3 regions of the Microbacterium sp. NPDC090014 genome follow, and region 3 is predicted to be linked to each of the others. Evidence: predicted binding sites of a transcription regulator. Region 3 holds the regulator's gene; each other region holds the start of a gene.

Region 1 (3,202 bases), 100 kb from region 3:
GAGTCGTCCATGCATGCCGCGAGGTCGATCGCCTCCTGGCTCGGTCCCGACGGTGTGCTCGGACCCCTGCCGTCGCCCGGACCGCCATCACTCCAATTCGAGTCGGTGCCGGGATCAGTGCTCGGCTGCTGCTGGGTGCCGGAGATGGTGAGGGAGGAACCATCCGTCGAGCCGCATACTCCGACGGAGGCCAGTTCGCCGGTGCATGAGCTCATGTCGACCCGAGGCGCGGGGACTGAGACCGAAACGCAGATCACGGTGGCCATGCACAATGCTGCTCCGGCTGTCAGCACGTCGTCGTCTCCGCGGTCGCCTCGTGCGCAATAACGAGGGACATTGTCGAAACAACAAACTCAACCCTCTGGGCGACTATGTCGCCACGCTCGGGCGGAGTCACGTTCACACCGGCCTCGCTCATGAGCGAGACCCCAGAAACGTCAATGCAGACCAGACTTACTACACGCGGATGGTCGGTCTGAAGCTCGGCGGATTCCTCTGCGAACGAAGTCACCTCGGCAGTGCCTTCAATTCGAAGGCCCTCCGCGCGTAGGACGTTTTGTCCGTCGATATCGCTCTCCAGTGCGACTCCGGTGAGGTACTGCTGCGGATCAGCGCCGGATACTCCTTTGCGCCGGTCGTTCAACGCCTCGTTGTACGCCCGGTACACCTTCTCCGCCGCAGCGAACGCCTCCTCCTCGCTGGCGAAGGCCGCGGTGGGCGTAGGGGCGGGCTCGGGTTCAGTGGTGCATCCCGCGAGAGCGCCAGCCCCCAACGCCAGTACGGCGACAGCAACTATGCGCCCGCCCAACCGTGGAACTGCCGCACCACCGCCTCTGCCGTGACGAATCGCAAGAACGGACAAGGGGCGCAGTGGAGGAGAGGTCACCGCGCCACCGTAATGAATTCGGACTCAGCGCCGTCGCGGTTATCCACAGCGCGAACGTCTCCGCTCAGAACGGCGCGCGCACGGCATCCGATTCGGTGAAGATCACCGTGTACGGTGCAGGGGGAGTGTCGATGTACGTCCGCCCGATGGGACTCGTCCACTCCATGACCCCGCCGGGCTTCTGCTCGACGTGCCATGGCGTGTGATGTTTGAGAACGTGATGTCGGCGACAGAACGATGCCAGATTCGATTCGCAGGTCGCGCCACCCGTCGAGGCAGCATGGTTGTGGTCGAGGTCGCATTTTCGCGCCGCCACTCCGCACGCCGGGAATCGACATCGCTGATCTCTTGCCCGTAGGTGCCTGCGCAAGTGACGGCTCGGTCGGTATCGGTCGACGGCGAGGACATGACCGGTGATCGGATGCGTCAGCACCCGTTCCCATCCCTTCGTCTGCCCGGCCAATCGGCGCGCGGTATCGACGTCGATCGGAATCACGCCGTCGAGCTCGGCGGGCGACGCCGCCTCGGCATCAGACGCCGCGTCCGCATCGTCGTCCATCAGTGTCGTCACCGGGACCGTGACCTCGATGCGCGCACTGATGGCCGCCAGCAGTCCGTCTTCGCTGTCGTGCCCGGTCGGCTGGCCGCTGAGCACGAGGTCGGCGAGCAGGTCGGCGCGGATCTCGTCGACCGTCCGATCATCCGCCTCGAACTCATCGCCGTCGCGAGCCGCCCGCCGCTTCGCGCGAAGGTTCTCGACGCGCAGTGCGTGCGCCATCTGCGAGAGACGGTCGAACATGCCGTGGACGAGCGCGGCAGGCGCGTGCGTGTGCAGCGTCGCCATCCCGTCTTCGCCATCCGTCGCCCAGACTCGCCGCTGAGATCTGGCGCGACGATGCCGCTCCGACACTGTCGTCGGAGCGAAGCGCTCGGCCACACGGCGCGCCAGCGCGCGCAGTCGGTTCGGCGATTCCACCTCCGCCAGCGGAAGGATCACCGCGGAATATGCCTCGCGGTGATCGGGCGACTCGAGGCCCGAACCTGCGTCGACAATGACACGGGAGTGCGCGGCGCTGATCCGCCCCGCTCCCTGTGCGGCCCAGACGGCGGGGAACCGATCGACCAGCAGCTCCGCCGCCGCCATCCGGCGCTCGATGGTGCGATCGCTGACATGCTGCACGGCTCCGATCTCGGCCGCGATGGTCCTGATCGAATGGTCTCCCCGGTCCGGGTGATCCCCCTGCTTCGCGATGTCGACCGCGAGCCGACCGGCGATCGCCAGCAGCCCGTCGCGCGCGGCGCTCATGCTGCTCAATGTCGCCTCTGCGACTTGCAACGCGGTGACGAGATCGGCGAGATTCGCGATCTGCGTGTCCGTCGCGTCGAGCAGTGCTGTCATGTCTCCGAGTGGATCACGGACCACCGACATTCGAACGAAGCTTCGAGACATTCCCGAACCGACATGATCCCGGAAGAGTGATGACTCATGCGACACTGACGTCATGCTCCTTCACGCCGTCGACGTCGGCGACGGCCCCCGTACGGTGGTTCTGCTCCACGGGATGATGGGCTCGGCCGACAGCTGGTGGCGTGTGATGCCGGTGCTCGCTGCACAGGGCTTCCGTGTGCTGGCGATCGATCTCCCCGGTCACGGTCTGTCCCCGCGAGATCCACGTCTGACGATCGAGCGGGCCGCATCGTCGGTGGTCGAGACCGTCCGAAGTCTCGCCCCGGGGCGGCCGCTCGCGGCCGTCGGACACTCCTTCGGTGCGAGCGTGCTCGCACAGGCGGCCCCGCTTCTCCGACCTGAACCGGGCATCTATGTCGATGCCGCACTCGTCCTCCCCGGCGGCAGCGACCGTGACGATCTCATCGAGCGGTACGCCCGCGATCGCGAAGCGCGACAGTCGCCGGAGAACCTCCGTGCCTCGCGTTCGTTCTACTCGGAGAGGGATGCCGAGATCGAGGCACTCGCCGCCCGCCGCTTCGACCCGACGACGATGGCATCCGTCTCCTGCGGCCGCGATCACATGTGGCTTCCCGACCCGGGGTCGATCATCGTCCGCGCCGACCCGAGCGACTGGGTGACCGCCGCCGACGTCGCCCGGTTCGAGGCGAACGGCATCGACGTGCGCAGCATCCCCGGAGCCGCGCACACTGTCTGGTACAGCCACTTCGAGGAGTTCACGGCGTCGCTCCCGGAGCTGTTCGGCCGGCGCGCTCGTGCGCAGGGTGCCGGATGACGAGGCAGCCGTGACAGGAGGCTGACCGGGCCACCCAGACCGCGCGACTACCCTGGGGAGTGACATGGCACAT
Region 2 (3,202 bases), 500 kb from region 3:
ACAAAAGCCCGGAGGACCCTGTTCGTCGCGCCCGCGAAGAACGGAAGGGTCTCTGATGTCCGCTCTCGCCTTCGCTCTCGTCCTCGCCGCAGCCGTCACGCACGCCGCCTGGAACATCATCGCCCACGGCGTGAGCCGCGCAGGGACGCCGTTCCTCTGGTGGGGGGCCGTCGGAGGAACCGCCGTCTGGATCGGGGTCGTGCCGTTCACCGGCGGGCTCGGCACCGACGACGTGCTGGCGTTCCTGCTCGGCGTCGGAGTCTCCGGTGTGCTGCACGTCGCCTACATGGCGGTGCTGCAACGCGGATATCGCGAAGGCAATCTCTCGACCGTCTACGCGACGGCTCGGGGAACCGGGCCGTTCCTTTCTGTGATCGTCGCCGTGCTGGTGCTCGGGGAGCGTCCGTCGGCCCTCGCGCTCGCCGGCGTCGCGGCGATCATCCTCGGAGTCGTCGCGATCGGTCTCGTCGACCGAGGACGCGCCGACCGGTCGCGTCGCCTGGATCCCGGGCTCGTGTTCGGTCTGCTCACCGGCGTCGCGATCGCGGTCTACACGATCTGGGACGCCAACGCCGTGCGCACGTGGAACCTCTCGCCCGTCGCCTTCATGGTGGGGACGATGCTGCTCGAGATCCCGTTCTACTCGCTCGGCGTCCGAGGCCGATGGGCGGCCGTTCGCGCGCTCGGCCGCACGCAGTGGAAGCGCATCGTGGCTTTCAGTATCCTGTCGCCGCTCTCGTACATCCTGGTGCTCACGGCCATCCAGATCGCTCCGGTCGCACTGGTCGCGCCGCTGCGCGAAGTCAGCGTCGTGCTGGTCAGCCTGTTCGGCGTCTTCGCCCTGAAGGAGAGCAGGCCCGGATGGCGTCTCGCCGCGTCCGCGGTCGTCGCCGGCGGGATCGTGCTGCTCGCGCTGTAGCGGTGGGTCTGCAGCGGTGGGGCTGTGGTCGTGGTTCTGTGGTCGTGGTCGTGGTCGTGGTCGTGGTCGTCGTCGCTTCGGGTGCGTGGCCTGCGTGATTGTATGGATGCTGTGTGCGCCGCGTGGGGTCTTCGAGAGAGCAGTCCGTCGGATGCGCACTGGATGTCGGAGCTGCGAGCGATCGTCATGCGCGCCGATCTGGAGCGTCTCGGACGCTTCGACCCGGTGCGTGTGCGGCAGCGGTTCCTCGATGGGTTCGTCCCGCAGAACACGCGAGTGATCGTGGTTGCCGGGCAGGACGTGGGGCTCATCGCGGTGAGGCCCGAGAGTGACGCGGTGTGGATCGAGCACTTCTACCTCGATCCCGCTCAGCAGGGCCGCGGCCTCGGCTCCGCGGTGCTGGCGGACGCCTTGGAGACGCGTCATGCGGGCGATGACCGGCCGTTCCGCCTCAATGTGCTGCAGGGCAGTCCGGCGCGACGGCTGTACGAGAGGCACGGCTTCGAGCTCGAGAGCGAAGACGCGGTCGACGTCTTCATGAAGGCCGAGCCGCTCCGGCGCTGATCGGGTACCCCAGTGACGGGTGCTTCGCGGCGGGCGCTCCGTGGCGGGCGTTCGGTGTCGCGCGCACGGTGTTCCGTTGTCCGGCGTTGTCGACTGGCTTTGTTGTGGGGCGTTGTCGACTGTCTTTGCTTCCTGTTCTTGCCGTCTCGTCTCCTGTGTTGCTTGTTTTCTCGAGTCGCGTGTCTCGTTCCTGGGGTCAGCGGCCTGGGGTCAGCGGTCTGGGGTCTCGTTCCCGTTGTCTCGTTCCTCGTGTCTTGTTCCTCGTGTCTTGTTTCTCGTGTTGTTCCGTGTGTCTCGTTCCTCGTTCCTCTTTTCCGTCTCTTCCTCGCTTGTCGACTGGTCTCTCCGCTCCTCTTGTGCCTGCGTTGTGCGGCATTCCGGGAGATTGGAATACGTGCTCTGATCTGGTCTAAATCGGACTGGTTTCGGGGGTCGAATGTCGGTGGTTCCGTGTTGACTCGAGGGTATGAACAGCATCGTGGGGCGTCTGGGTCGGGTCGTCGCTGACCTTGATGCGGTGCTGTGTGATGACGCGCTGGCGGGGTTGAGCGATGCGGAGCGTGTCGCGGTGCTGCAGGCGGCGGGGGCCGTGTTCCGGCGGGCCGAGGCGGTGATCGTGGCAACCGTGGCGACCGGGGATCCTGTGGATTTTCCGCATGCGGCAGGGTGTCGCGGGGTGAACGAGCTGGTGCAGCGGATGGTGGGCGTGGATGTGCGGGGTGCGTCCCGGGTCGACAGGGTCGTCGATCTGGTGCGCCGGCCGGTGAGTCTGGCGGGGGAGCGGATGCCGGCGCGGTGGTCGGAGATGCGCGTGGCCTTGTTGGATGGTGTGGTGGGTGTCACGGGGTTTCTGGCGGCGACGGGCCCGATCGAGCGGGTGTGGGACCGGTTGAGCGTGGATCAGCGGTTGGCGGCGGATGTGGCGTTGGCGGGGTGCGCCCGCGGGCACGGGATCGGCGGGGGCGCGGATTCTGGTCCGGCGCCGACGGTGCAGGATCTGAAAGCTCTTGCGGAGGATCTCGCCTCGATGTTCGACCCGGACGGGGAGGAGCCGAAGGATGAGGACGCGCGGCGCAAGCGCGGGATCACGATCGGTCGTCTCACGGACGGGATGCATGCGATCCGGGGGTATCTGACTCCGGATGCCGCGGCCCAGTTGCAGCTGATCCTGGACGCGATGCTGAACCCGAAGGGTGACGGCCCGCCCATGCCGGGAGTGTTCTTCATCCCCAGCGGTGACACCGGTCACACAGACACAGACACAGACACAGACACCGACACCGGTGTTGACCCGGGTGTTGATCCGTTCAATATGGATGAGCGCAGCGTGCTCGATGATCGCACCGCGTCGCAGAAACGCCACGATGCTCTCGCCGCCGCTCTCGCGATAGCCGCCCGTCACAAGGACATGCCCACGCTCGGTGGCGCATCCCCGGTGCTCGTCGTCACCGTCGACGCGACAGACCTCGCCCACCATGCGGAAGGTTCTGCTTTCGGTGCGGGCATCGCCGGCGCGGGTGGTGGTGCGGGCAGCGGCGGGTGGGCGACGATCCCTGGATCCGGTGCGCATGTGCCTGTGTCCGTCGCGGCGCAGACCGCATGTGCGGGGGCGATCCAGCGGGTGCTCCTGGACGAGGGGCGCATCATCGGGATCAGCACCACCGACCGCGTGTTCACCGTGCATCAACGCCGGGCGATCATCGCCCGCGACAAGGAATG
Region 3 (3,202 bases):
GCAGGTTCAGACGCGTGATGTCGCCGATCACGTCGCGCGGATCCGCGCCGGGGGCCACGCTCTCGGCGATCGACCACAGCGTGTCGCCGGGCATCACCGTCACCGTCGCGAACGATGCCGTGGCGGTCTGTTCGCCTGAGGCCATCGCACTGCCGCCGCTGAGTGCGGCGAATGCGATCCCGGCTGCGAGCGGCACGGCCGCGACAGCGAGAACGACACGTCGACCGCGCGCCGTCAGCTTGAGCCGCGTCGCCGGACGAGCCGGAAGGACTGCTGCACTGCTGAAGGTGATGGTGCTCATGTCGTGCTCCTCTGCATCTACCGCGTGGGCGGTGAAGTTGGCGTAGCGTTCGCATTCGCGCCTCGGCCGGGAGCCGTGAATGCGAAGCTACGTTCCGAAGTTATCTTCGAATTCGAACATCTGTCAAGCGTTCTTCGAAACAGAAGTCCGGGAATCGGCCGACACGCTCGAACAGATCTTCCACTTCGGCGCGATTCTCGGATACGGTTTCGATGTCAACACCCCACCACGGGCCTCCGACATTCGAACTGAGACGCCGGAATCGCACACCTGAGGAGCACCATGAGCGACATCTCCGCCCCCGACGCCGACGTCCCGCGCACCCGTCGCCGCAAGAGCCTGAGTCCCAAGCAGATGGCGATCCTCGAGGTCATCCAGACGTCGATCAGCCGTCACGGGTACCCGCCGAGCATGAGAGAGATCGGCGACGCCGTGGGCCTCAAGTCGCTGTCCAGCGTGACCCACCAGCTCGGCCAGCTCGAGCTGAGCGGATATCTGCGACGCGACCCCGGCAAGACCCGTGCCATGGAAGTGCTCATCGACCTCCCCGGCACCAGCGGAGAGAATCCCGCCGATGTGGCGACCCCCGTGGGCGATGCGGCGCTCGTGCCGCTCGTCGGCCGCATCGCCGCAGGTGTCCCGATCACCGCCGACCAGCAGGTCGAGGAGATCTTCCCGCTCCCCCGGCAGCTCGTCGGCAAGGGCGACCTGTTCATGCTCAAGGTGTCCGGCGAATCGATGATCGATGCGGCGATCTGCGACGGCGACTGGGTCGTGGTGCGGTCGCAGAGCAGCGCCGAGAACGGCGAGATCGTCGCCGCCATGCTCGACGGCGAGGCGACGGTGAAGGTTCTCCGTCGACGCGACGGCCACACCTGGCTGCTGCCTCGCAACTCCGCATTCGAGCCGATCCTCGGCGACGAGTCCGTCATCCTCGGCAAGATCGTCGCCGTGCTGCGCGCGGTCTGACTCCCCTCCCACCCTGCCGGTGACGGCGGGCGTCGACGCACCATAGGCTCGAACCATGTCGTCGCCGTTCGGTACCTGGACCTCTCCGTTCACCCCCGACCGGATCGCCGCGTCGTCTCCGCGGATCGATGGCAGCGCCTTCGTGGCTGACGAGATCTGGTGGGGTGAGTCGATCCCTGCCGAGGGCGGTCGCCTGACCGTGCGAAGTTCGACGGGTGCCGAGATCCTTCCCGCGCCATGGAGTGCTCGGTCTCGCGTCCACGAGTACGGCGGCGGGGCGTGGACCGCGGATGCCGACGGCACGCTGTACTTCGTCGATGCCAAGGATCAGCGCGTGCACCGCGTGCCCCGCGGCGGTGTCCCCGTTCCTTTGACACCCCCGGGCCCGGCGCACGGCGGTCTGCGTCTGCAGAGCGGCCGCCTGTTCGCCGTGCGGGAGGATCTGTCCGTCTCCCCTCACCGACGCGCCATCGTCGAGATCCCGACCGACGGGTCGGCATCCGACCGGCCTGCGCTGTTGAAGACCCTCGTCGAAGGCGAGTCGTTCTACGCTCATCCGGCACTGTCTCCCGACGGTTCTCGTGCAGCGTGGGTCGAGTGGTCCGGCGATCGGATGCCGTGGCAGCGAGCGTCGTTGGTGATCTCGGACGGCACCGCGCGCACAGAGCTGTCCACTCGCGCCGCGCTGCAGCCCGAGTGGACGGCTGACGACGAGATCGTGTACTCCGACGATCCCTCGGGCCGCTGGGCTCTGCACCGACAGCGTGTCAGCGGAGCCCAGGCGGTCGGCACGGCGGAGCAGATCATCGACGACGACGCCGACACGGGATACGGCCTCTGGGTGCTCGGCAATCGCTGGTACCGCCCGCTCGCCGACGGTCGCGTCGTGGCTGTGCGCACGAACGGTCGCGACCGGGTCGTCGTCATCGACCCCGACGGCAGCGCCCACCGCATTCCCCTCCCCGCAGACGGCCACGTGAGTGTCGACGATGTCGCGGGCTCCCGCGTGCTGCTCTCCGGAAACAGCTCGACGACAGAACCCGGGGTCTGGTGCGTCGACGTCGACACGGGTCGCGTCGAGGCCGTCGCGGGAGCTGCGCCGACCGATCCTGCGTGGATGCCGCCCGCATCCGAGGTCCTGGTCGACGGCTCGCACGGGCCCGTCCATGCCTTCGCGTACCCGCCGACGAATCCCTCGGCCCACGCTCCGGCCGCGGATGACGAGCTCCCGCCCTACATCGTGCTCGTCCACGGCGGCCCGACCGCGCATGTGACCGGCGCGGCGTCCGCCGCCGTCGCGTTCTGGACGAGCCGCGGCATCGGCGTGCTCGACGTCAATTACGGCGGATCGACGGGCTACGGCCGTGCGTACCGCGAACGGCTGGACGGCGGATGGGGCGTGGTCGACGTCGACGACGTGATCGCAGCGGCCCGCGGCCTCGCCGATGCTGGGCTCGCGGATCCCGCCCGCATCGCGATCAGAGGCGGCTCGGCGGGCGGTTGGACAGTGCTCTCGTCGCTGGTGCGGGGAGGGACGTTCGCCGCGGGGATCAGCCGATACGGAGTGGTCGACCTGCAGATGCTGAGCGCGCACTCCCACGACTTCGAGGCGCACTACATCGAGGGGCTGGTGGGTCCGCTGCCCGAGGCGGAGGCACTCTACGTCGCGCGTTCGCCCCTGACACACGCCGACCGGATCGACGTGCCGGTGCTGCTGATGCAGGGTGCGGACGACCGTGTCGTGCCACCGGCACAGTCCGAGGCGATCCGCGATGCGCTGGCGACGAGTGGTGTGGAGCACGAGTACGTGCTGTACCCGGGTGAGGGCCATGGCTTCCGGTCGAGCGAGACGATCATCGACGCCCTCGAGAGGGAGCTCGCTTTCCTCGGACGCGTGTTCGGATTCACGCCCGCGCGCTGATCACTCCCCCA

Evidence for each region. The regulator LexA, encoded in region 3, represses DNA repair genes until DNA is damaged. The targets are predictions, from matches to a motif close to TCGAACANNTGTTCGA.
Region 1: the regulator LexA is predicted to act here: its motif matches at 2,316-2,331, upstream of ACIPV5_RS16895 (DUF222 domain-containing protein).
Region 2: the regulator LexA is predicted to act here: its motif matches at 1,870-1,885, upstream of ACIPV5_RS14880 (DUF222 domain-containing protein).

Annotation. Positions count from the first base shown of each region.
Region 1 covers NZ_JBIVFS010000002.1:709,655-712,856, forward strand. The annotation lists gene ACIPV5_RS16885 (hypothetical protein) at 1-215, opposite strand, end outside; gene ACIPV5_RS16890 (hypothetical protein) at 287-886, opposite strand; gene ACIPV5_RS16895 (DUF222 domain-containing protein) at 951-2,285, opposite strand; gene ACIPV5_RS16900 (alpha/beta fold hydrolase) at 2,389-3,129, shown strand; gene ACIPV5_RS16905 (ABC-F family ATP-binding cassette domain-containing protein) at 3,194-3,202, shown strand, end outside.
Region 2 covers NZ_JBIVFS010000002.1:305,528-308,729, forward strand. The annotation lists gene ACIPV5_RS14870 (EamA family transporter) at 56-919, shown strand; gene ACIPV5_RS14875 (N-acetyltransferase) at 1,082-1,483, shown strand; gene ACIPV5_RS14880 (DUF222 domain-containing protein) at 1,950-3,202, shown strand, end outside.
Region 3 covers NZ_JBIVFS010000002.1:810,090-813,291, reverse strand. The annotation lists gene ACIPV5_RS17390 (LysM peptidoglycan-binding domain-containing protein) at 1-301, opposite strand, end outside; gene lexA (transcriptional repressor LexA) at 584-1,270, shown strand; gene ACIPV5_RS17380 (prolyl oligopeptidase family serine peptidase) at 1,326-3,191, shown strand; gene smpB (SsrA-binding protein SmpB) at 3,192-3,202, opposite strand, start outside.